3 regions of the Nocardia amikacinitolerans genome follow, and region 1 is predicted to be linked to each of the others. Evidence: riboswitches for the same ligand, from Rfam matches in the RefSeq annotation. Region 1 holds a riboswitch; each other region holds the start of a gene.
What was found. A riboswitch is a leader RNA that binds a small molecule or an ion and turns the genes downstream of it on or off. The one in region 1 is predicted to bind cobalamin.
Positions count from the first base shown of each region.

Region 2: another riboswitch for cobalamin. It lies ahead of metE (5-methyltetrahydropteroyltriglutamate--homocysteine S-methyltransferase); the one in region 1 lies ahead of glyA (serine hydroxymethyltransferase).
Region 3: another riboswitch for cobalamin. It lies ahead of CRP45_RS10020 (ABC transporter substrate-binding protein); the one in region 1 lies ahead of glyA (serine hydroxymethyltransferase).

Region 1 covers NZ_OBEG01000001.1:932,216-935,489, forward strand. The annotation lists gene glyA (serine hydroxymethyltransferase) at 133-1,434, opposite strand; cobalamin riboswitch at 1,572-1,775, opposite strand; gene CRP45_RS04410 (pyruvate carboxylase) at 2,018-3,274, opposite strand, start outside.
Region 2 covers NZ_OBEG01000006.1:302,282-305,555, reverse strand. The annotation lists gene CRP45_RS25980 (pyruvate carboxylase) at 1-1,033, opposite strand, end outside; cobalamin riboswitch at 1,282-1,489, shown strand; gene metE (5-methyltetrahydropteroyltriglutamate--homocysteine S-methyltransferase) at 1,639-3,274, shown strand, end outside.
Region 3 covers NZ_OBEG01000002.1:386,719-389,992, forward strand. The annotation lists gene CRP45_RS10020 (ABC transporter substrate-binding protein) at 1-1,304, opposite strand, end outside; cobalamin riboswitch at 1,323-1,497, opposite strand; gene CRP45_RS10025 (SMP-30/gluconolactonase/LRE family protein) at 1,667-2,581, opposite strand; gene CRP45_RS10030 (alpha/beta hydrolase) at 2,684-3,274, shown strand, end outside.

The DNA of each region.
Region 1 (3,274 bases):
GGCGTTAGCAGATCTGGGCAAGCCAGATACGATCTTCGATACGTGAGGACGAACGGCACCCGGTGGCCGGCGGCCACGTCGTGTCGCGACCTCGCCTGCCGGTCGTGCGGGCAACCCTTTCCCGGCACATGCTCAGCCGAGCAGGTTCCAGTCCTCCATCCCCGGGTAGAGCGGGAAGGACTGGGCCAGCTTGGAGACCCGCCCGCGCAGGGAGTCCAGGTCGGTGGAGCCGGTCAGCGCGGTGGCGATGATGTCGGCGACCTCGGTGAACTCGGCGTCGCCGAAGCCGCGGGTGGCTAGCGCCGGGGTGCCGATGCGCAGGCCGGAGGTGACCATCGGCGGGCGCGGGTCGAACGGAACGGCGTTGCGGTTCACCGTGATTCCGATCTCGTGCAGGAGGTCCTCACCCTGTTGACCGTCCAGCTGCGAGTTGCGCAGGTCGACAAGGACGAGGTGCACATCGGTGCCGCCGGTGAGCACGGTGATGCCCTTGGCTTGGGCGTCGGCCTGGGTCAGACGTTCGGCGATGATCTTGGCGCCGGACAGGGTGCGTTCCTGACGCTCCTTGAACTCCGGGGTGCCTGCGATCTTGAAAGCCACGGCCTTGGCGGCGATGGCGTGCATGAGCGGACCGCCCTGCTGGCCGGGGAACACCGAGCTGTTCAGCTTCTTGGCGAACTCCTGCTTGGCCAGGATCAGACCGGAACGCGGACCGCCGAGGGTCTTGTGCACGGTGGAGGACACGACGTCGGCGTAGGGCACCGGAGAGGGGTGCAGACCGGCGGCGACCAGACCGGCGAAGTGCGCCATGTCCACCCACAGGTAGGCGCCCACCTCGTCGGCGATCTCGCGGAACGCGGCGAAGTCCTGGTGCCGCGGGTAGGCCGACCAGCCGGCAACGATCACCTTCGGTGCCGTATTGCGGGCGATCTTGCGCACCTCGTCCATATCGATCAGGTGATTTCGTTCGCTGACCCGGTACGTCTGCACGCCGTACAACTTGCCGGAGAAGTTCAGCCGCATGCCGTGCGTCAGGTGGCCGCCGTGCGCGAGATCCAGGCCGAGCAGGCGTTCGCCCGGGTTCATCAGCGCCATGAGCACCGCGGCATTGGCCTGCGCACCCGAATGCGGCTGCACATTCGCGTAATCCGCGCCGAATAGCTCGGTGACGCGGGCGCGGGCGAGATCCTCGACGACGTCGACGTGCTCGCAGCCGCCGTAGTAGCGGCGGCCCGGGTAGCCCTCGGCGTACTTGTTGGTCAGCACGCTGCCCTGCGCCTGCAGCACCGCGCGCGGCACGAAGTTCTCCGAGGCGATCATTTCCAGGGTGTCGCGCTGGCGCGCGAGCTCGCCCGTCACCGCGGCGGCGACCTCGGGATCGAGTTCGGTCAGGGAGCGGGTAAGCGAGGTGGATCGAAGGCTTGGGGTGACCACAGGTGAACTCCGTTGGCTGGCATCGAGATAGCCGACGCCCTACTGCACGCAGACCTGATCGAGCCCGTCCCAGCGCGCGCGTGGTCCAGGGCTGTCGGTGCTGCGCCCAATCCACGAGGCGGCGACCGCCGGACGCGGCGCGTCCGGCGCAACGGGCAGGTCTTCGGACTCGCAGGCGCCGACCACGATCGGAGTCGTCCTAGTGGCCGTCGCTTCCCGGACGCGCAGCATCCAGTGCCTGTGACGGCGTTCGTTCCTGCTCACCGCTGCGGGACAGTCCCGGAATCCCACCGGGTTCCCTCTTCGCCCCGACCACGTGACCGCAGTGCGAGGCTTCGACACCGGCGACCTGCGGGGGCTCCCGACATCGCGATCACCGGCGAACCAGCTGCGCCGAAGAGCATACGACGCAAGCGACAGCACACCCGCATCCGGGTTTCGAGGACGGCTCCCGAGCCATCCGGCAAGACACCTGCCCGGATCGGGGGAATGCCGAGGATGTCGCCGAGGGCACCGGATCAGTCCCGACCGAGAAGGACCCGGTGCCCGGCGTGCATCATCGCGGCCGCGGTGGCCTGGGTGGTCAGGCGATCACCAGCAGCAGATCACCGCCGTCGACCTGCTGGATGGCTCCGATCGCGATCCGTTCGATCACTCCGTCGCGGGGAGCGGTGATGGCGGCCTCCATCTTCATGGCCTCGATCGTGGCCACCGTGTCGCCTGCGCTGACTCGGTCGCCGACCGCGGCCACGACGGTGACGACACCGGAGAACGGGGCCGCGAGCTGGCCCGGATCGGCGGGGTTCGCCTTCTCGGCCACCGGGATCTTGTCGGCGACGGTGCGGTCTCGCACCACGACCTGGCGCAGTTGGCCGTTGAGCACGCAGACGACGGTGCGCATGCCGCGTTCGTCGGGCTCGGAGATCGCTTCCAGTCCGATGAGCAGGGTGACGCCCTTCTCCAGTTCCACGCGATGTTCCTCGTCGTGGCGCAGGCCGTAGAAGAACTGGTTGGCGGACAGCCGGGAGATGTCGCCGTACTTCGCGCGGTGGGCGAGGAATTCGGCGGTCGGTCCGGGAAACAGCAGCCGATTCAGCGTGGCGCGGCGCTGGGCGGAGGTGCCGTTCAAGCCTTCCTCGTCGTCGGCGGTGAGTTGGGTTTCCGGCTTGGCGGGTCCACGACCGGCCAGCGCCCGACTGCGGAAAGGCTCAGGCCAGCCGCCTGCGGGGGTGCCCAGCTCACCCCGCAGGAATCCGATCACCGAGTCGGGCACGTCGAAGCCGGCCGGATCGGTGGCGAACTCCTCGACATCCGCGCCCTTGCCGACCAGGGCCAGCGCGAGGTCGCCGACCACCTTCGAGGACGGGGTGACCTTCACCAAACGGCCCAAGAGCCGGTCTGCCGCGGCGTATTTCGCCTCGACCTCTTCGAACTGGTCGCCCAAGCCGAGGGAGATGGCCTGCTGACGCAGGTTCGACAGCTGACCACCGGGGATCTCGTGGTGGTAGACGCGCCCCGTCGGGCTCGGCAGCCCGGACTCGAAGGGCGCGTAGACCTTTCGCAGCGCCTCCCAGTACGGCTCCAGATCGCAGACGCTCTGCAGATCCAACCCGGTGTCGTAGGGCGAATGCGCCGCCGCCGCGACGATCGCCGACAGCGCGGGCTGAGAGGTGGTACCCGCCATGGGCGCCGACGCACCGTCGACCGCGTCCGCTCCGGCCTGCCACGCGGCGAGGTAGGTGGCCAGCTGGCCGCCCGGAGTGTCGTGGGTGTGCACGTGCACGGGCAGCTCGAACTCTCGCCGCAACGCCGTGACCAGGGTGTGGGCGGCCGGTGGTCG
Region 2 (3,274 bases), on a different contig from region 1:
CGGTGGTGATGCGGCACTGCAGCGCCGCGCCCCGAATGGCGACGGAGTCCTGGCTCAGGCCGAGGTCGGCGAGAGTCTCACCCGCCGCGATGCGCAGCTGCGACTGCACGAGGTCGACATCGGTGATCTCCTCGGTCACCGTGTGCTCGACCTGGATGCGCGGATTCATCTCGATGAAGACGTGGTTGCCGCGCTCGTCGAGCAGAAACTCCACGGTGCCCGCGCAGCTGTAGCCGATCTGGCGGGCGAAGGCCACCGCGTCGGCGCAGATGCGTTCGCGCAGCGCCGGATCCAGGTTCGGCGCGGGCGCCAGCTCGATCACCTTCTGGTGGCGACGCTGCACCGAACAGTCGCGCTCGAACAGGTGCATGACGTTGCCGTGCTGGTCGGCCAGGATCTGCACCTCGATGTGGCGCGGGTTCACCACCGCCTGCTCGAGGAACACGGTCGGGTCGCCGAACGCGGATTCGGCCTCACGCGAAGCGGCCTCGATCGATTCGCGCAGCTGCTCGGGCGCGGCGACCCGGCGCATGCCGCGACCGCCACCGCCCGCGACCGCCTTGACGAAGATCGGGTATTCGAGTTCGTTTGCGGCGGAGAGCAATTCGTCCACGTCCGCCGACGGCGCGCTGGACTTCAGCACCGGAAGTCCTGCCGCCCTTGCGGCCTCGATGGCGCGCGCCTTGTTGCCCGCCAGCTCCAGCACTTCGGCCGAGGGGCCGATGAAGGTGATGCCCTCGCGCGCGCAGGCCGCCGCCAGGTCCGGATTCTCGGAGAGGAATCCGTAGCCCGGGTAGATCGCGTCGGCGCCCGCGGACTTGGCCGCGTCGATGATCGCCTCGATGGAGAGGTAGGCGCGGACCGGGTGGCCCTTCTCCCCGATCTGATAGGACTCCGCCGCCTTCAAACGGTGGACCGAGTTGCGGTCCTCGTATGGGAAGACGGCGACGGTCCCGATGCCGAGTTCGTAGGCGGCGCGGAACGCGCGGATGGCGATCTCGCCACGATTGGCAACCAAGACTTTCGAGAACATTGAACCAAGGTACCTGGCCCCGAATACAGCGACGACATGGAAGTCCCCTTCGCAGCAATCTTCACAACGAGACCTAGCAGGCTTGCGAAGTTGCGTTCATCCCTGCGTCACATCTCACCATCCGCCCCGCCGGTCTGTGCGGGCAGGCCGAGGGGTGCGCACGGAATATTCCGCCGTCCGTTTATGCTGGACAACGCAGCTGGTTCTCCAGTGCGCCCGACGAGATGGAGCCCCGACGTCGAGCGCCGGAGTCGAAGTCCGCTCCCGGTTTGCCGGTGGCGGGCGAGAGGGAACCCGGTGGGAATCCGGGACTGTCCCGCAGCGGTGAGCAGGAACGAACACCGTCATCACGCACTGGGCGAAGGCCTGGGAAGCGGCGGTCAGTAGGTCGGCGAGGGGAAATCTCCCCAGCCGGTGCCCGCGAGTCCGAAGACCTGCCAGTTGTGCCGGATACGCCGTATCCGGCGGCCACCGCCTCGTGGATTGGGCGCGCGGACCACCAGTGCTTCCCGGGCTCCGTCTGTCTTCGGTTGCCCGCGACGTTCGCTGGTCGCCGCGCGCTCGCATGGCGATGGCTCACGACCTGAAAAGCACTGGAGCACACCGTGACTGTTTCCGAACACGCACCATTCACCGCGACTGTTCTCGGGCTACCGCGCGTGGGGCCGCGGCGCGAGCTGAAGCGCGCCACCGAGTCGTACTGGGCCGGGCGCCTCGACGCCGAGCAGCTGCACACTGTCGCCCGCGACCTGCGGCGAACCCAGCTGACCGAGCTGCTGGCTGCCGGGCTGGACTCGATCCCGGTCGGCACCTTCTCCTACTACGACCAGGTGCTCGACACCGCTGTCCTGCTCGGCGCGCTGCCCGAGCGGGTGGCCGGGATCGCCGATCCGCTCGACCGCTACTTCGCCGCCGCCCGCGGCACCGACACCGTGGAACCGCTGGAGATGACCAAGTGGTTCGACACCAACTACCACTACCTCGTCCCCGAGATCGGCCCGGAGACGACGTTCGCGCTGCACCCGGAGAAGCTGCTCGCCGAGCTGAGCGAGGCGATCGAGCTCGGTGTGCCCGCGCGTCCGGTGGTGGTCGGGCCGGTCACCTTCCTGAAGCTGGCCAAGGCCACCGGCGGCGCGGCGCTGGATCGGCTCGGCGAGCTGGTCCCGCTCTACCGCGACCTGCTGCGTCAGCTGGCCGCCGCGGGTGCGGCGTGGGTGCAGATCGATGAGCCGGTGCTGGTCACCGATCTCACAGCGGACGAGATCGAGCTGGTCCGGCGCACCTACGCCGAGCTGGCCGAGGCGAGCGAGCGGCCCGCGATCCTGGTCGCCACCTACTTCGGCACGCCGGGCGACGCTCTTCCCGCGCTCGCGAGCACCGCCGTCGAGGGCATCGCGCTCGACTTCACCGCGGCGCTGGACCTGTCCGCGGTGGCCTCGCTGCCATCGCTGGCGGACAAGCTGCTGGTGGCGGGCGTGGTCGACGGACGCAATGTGTGGCGCACCGACCTCGACCGCGCGCTGTCCACCCTCGGGACGCTGCTCGGCAGCGCGTCGTCGGTGACGGTGTCGAGCTCATGCTCGCTGCTGCACGTGCCGTACTCGCTGGAACCCGAGACCGGGCTGGACGAGAAGCTGCGCTCCTGGCTGGCCTTCGGCGCCGAGAAGGTGACCGAAGTGCGGCTGCTGGCAACGGCTTTGGCGCAGGGTACCGAGGCCATCGCGGACGATCTCGCGGCCGCGCGTGCGGCAGCGGAGTCCCGCACCGCCGACCCGCGACTCTCCGACGCGCAGGTTCGGGCGCGGCTCGATTCGCTCGGCCCGGACGCCACCCGCCGCGCGCCCGCCGAGGAACGCCGTGCCCTCCAGGCCCAGCGGCTCGATCTGCCCGCGCTGCCGACCACCACGATCGGCTCCTACCCGCAGACCTCGGCGATCCGGCTGGCCAGGGCGGCGCTGCGCAAGGGCGAGATCGACCAGGCCGAGTACGTGCGCCGGATGCGCGCCGAGATCGCCGACGTCGTCGCGTTGCAGGAGAAGCTCGACCTGGACGTGCTCGTGCACGGCGAGCCGGAGCGCAACGACATGGTGCAGTACTTCGCCGAACAGCTCGACGGTTTCGCGGCCACCGAGAACGGCTGGGTGCAGTCCTACGGCACCCGCTGCGTGCGGCCGCCGATCCTGTTCGGCGACGTCACCCGGCGCACGCCGATGACCGTCGACTGGATCACCTACGCCCAGT
Region 3 (3,274 bases), on a different contig from region 1:
TCCAAACTGTAGTTCCACCAACCGATATGGGTCAGCGGCTGCTTGCCCGACACCCGGGAGAAGTAGGTGTCGGCGGGGACCGTCTCCAGCCGGATCGTGATACCGGCGGCCTTGGCGTGCTCGGCGAAAAGCGTTGCGGATTCGACCATCCCGGGAATGGCGTCGGCGGTCTGCAAGGTGACGGTCAGGTTGTGCTTGCCCGCCTCCTTCAGCAGCTGCCTGGCCCGCTCGGGGTCGTAGGTCCGCTGCGGCAGGCTGTCGTTGTAGAAAGGCGCGCCCTTGCCGTAGATGTCGTTGCCGACCTCGCCGTAGCCGTAGTACACCGAGTCGACCATGGCCTGTCGATCGACAGCCAACCGCATCGCCTGGCGGACCCGCACGTCATCGAAAGGCGGTTCGTCGACGCGCATTTGGAAGGCGCCCATCAGTCCGGCCGGTGGGGTGACGACGTAGGCGTCCGGATCGCTGTCCAGCGAACGCGCCTGTAGGTACGACATCTCCTGCACCAGATCCACTTCGCCGGAGAGGAAGGCGTTCATCCGCGCCTCGGTCTCGGCGATCTGGATGATCTCGACCTCGTCCAGGTGTACCGGACCGTCCCAATATTTCTCGTTGCGCCGCAACACCGTTCGGTCGCCCGGCGACCACGAGTGCAGCGCGAACGGGCCGGTGCCGACCGGGAGAGTCCGCTCGTCGAACACCGTGCTGCCGTCCTTGACGACGTAGCAGTACCACCCCGCGAGCACCGAGCCGAAGTCCGCGATCGGCGTCTTCATCGCGACGACGACGCCGAGCTCACCGTCGGCCCTGGTGCGGGCCATGTCGACCACCGCGAGGTCGCCCGAGGACGGCTTTGCCGGGTCGAGCATGCGCTCGAAGCTCCACAGCACATCCCGGGCGGTCAGCGGCGTGCCGTCGCTGAAGACCACGCCGGGGCGCAGGGTGATCCGCCATTCGCTGCCGTCCGCGTTGGGTTCCAGCGACTGCGCGAGCCGGTACCGCAGGGTCAGGTCGTTGTTGTAGGCGACCAGCTTGTCCCACACGTTCTTGGAGACCGCGCCGCCCGCGGAACTGCCCGCCCGGTGCGGGTCGAGCACGTCGACGCTCGCGGCACGCCCGGCGATCGCGGAGCGCAACCGGCCACCCGCGCGCGGCGGACCCTCCGGCGCTCCGGTCGATCCGTCGGTCCCGCAACCGGTGAGCACACCGATGCCGCCGAGCGCGACGAGGCCGGCAGCCCCGGCCCCGCGCAGCAATAACTCCCGGCGGCCCAGCGGCCGTCGAGATCCTGTGGAGTTGTCCATGCCATCCTCGTGGAGAGTCGTCCCGATGCATCCGACGCGGGTGTCCTGGCTCCCGGATCGACGCGCACCACCGGCCTTCCAACCCGGGCAGGTCGTGGCCATGAATCGGCGGATTGCTCCTCGGTGACAGTTGCGGGACAGCCCCGGATTCGCACCGGTGTTCCCCGCGTCGACGTTGGACGATACCGGCAGGCGCAGACGTGCGGGTTCCCCAACCACCGCGGCTGACCGTATGACGGGAGAGAAATGGCGGCTATCTGGGCGTGTCGCACAGCCATTCGACTCCCGTCGAATCCATTTCTCTATCGAGGGCCGAGAAATGGTGGTCGAGCGGGATCACTGCGAGCCGAGGCGGGGGTGTGTTAGGGGGCGAGCTGGATGCGTAGGACCGCGCCGCGTTCGGTGCCCGCGAGGAGTTCGCCGGGGCGGCCCGGTACGGCGACGAGCGACGTCATCGGTTCGGCCGAGAGGATGCGGCAGGGCTGGCCGTTCGGATCGATCCGGACGAGCTGGCCGGACAGCGCGGTCACGTAGACCGCGCCCGCATCGTCCACCAGCAAGTCGTCGGCGAAGTCGGGGACGCCGGGAAGCGCGGACGTGAGATCGGTGAGAACGGTGCGACGGTCCGGTTCGGTGACCGGGAAGCGCAGGACCCGTCCGAGCGGACCGCCGTTGGAGGTCAGGTACACCGTGCCGTCGTGCACGGCGATGCCGTTGGCGTTCAGCCTTGCCCGCTCGGTCCAGCCCGTGTCGACGACGCCGTCGCGGCCGATGCGGATCACGCCGGTCGCGGAGGCGACGTAGAGCGTGCCGTCGGCGTCGAAGGCCGCGCCGTTGGGCATGGTGAATCCGGACGCGAAGATCTCCGGGCGCGGTGCGTCGGCGGCCGGGTCGAAACGGACGACGCCACCGGGGCGAACGACGCTGGTCGGCGCGTCGCCGTAGACGGCGTACATCAGCCCGTCCGGTCCGAGCCGGACCGCGCCGGGAAACTCCACCGGGACCGTGGCCGTCAGCCGTCCCGCGTCGTCGTAGCGCTGCACCTCGTTGCGGTACAGCCGGGAAACCCACAGGTTGCCCTGCCCGTCGTAGGCCAGGTTCTCCGACCAGTCCAGCACCGGGACGGCGGCGGGCAGTGCGGTCGCCGACGTCGCGGGCGCGCAAGCGGGGGCTGGTTCCGCGGTCGCGTGCGGCGCGGCGGCTCCGGCGCAGGCCAGGGCGACGGCGAGCGCGGGAACGGCGCGGCGCAGGAGCGCGGGCAACTCGACGACGGACACCTGGGACCTCCTGATCGGCACCGCGAACGCGCGCAGTGTAACCGCCTGCTCACCGGGATGGTGAAGTCCCCTGAAATGCAGAAGGTTTGGCACTATCAGTGCATGCTCTACTTCGACGGCACGCGCGGCAGGCTGCACTATCGGCGCTGGACGGTCGACCACCCCGCGGCGGTGGCGATACTACTGCCCGGTATCGGCCAGCACAGCGGCCACTACCACCGGTTCGCCCGGTACCTACGGTCGATCGACGTCGAGGTGTGGGGACTGGACACCGCGGGCCACGGCCTCAGCGAAGGCGATCCCGCGCATCCCGGCACCCTCGCCGAGCTGGTCGCGGACGCGACCCGACTGGTGGATCTGGCGCGTGTCGAACTGCCGGACACGCCGTTGGTGTTGATGGGGCATTCGCTCGGTGCGGTCACCGTGCTCGGCATGCTCGGCGCCGCGGTACCGGACGCGAGCACGGCCACCGACCTCAATGCCGTCGAGGCGAACTTCCCGACCGTCCCGAGCATCGACCCTGGCACGCTGTCCGGTCTGGTGCTCTCGGCTGTTCCGCGCCGCGCACTCGGCAGCGGCCTGCCCGGCGCTCCCGGCACCCCGCTTCCGTCCGATCTTCCGATCCTGGCGGTGCACGGGACGGAGGACCGTCGCGCGCCGATCGATGCGATGCGGGTCTGGACTGCACGCCAC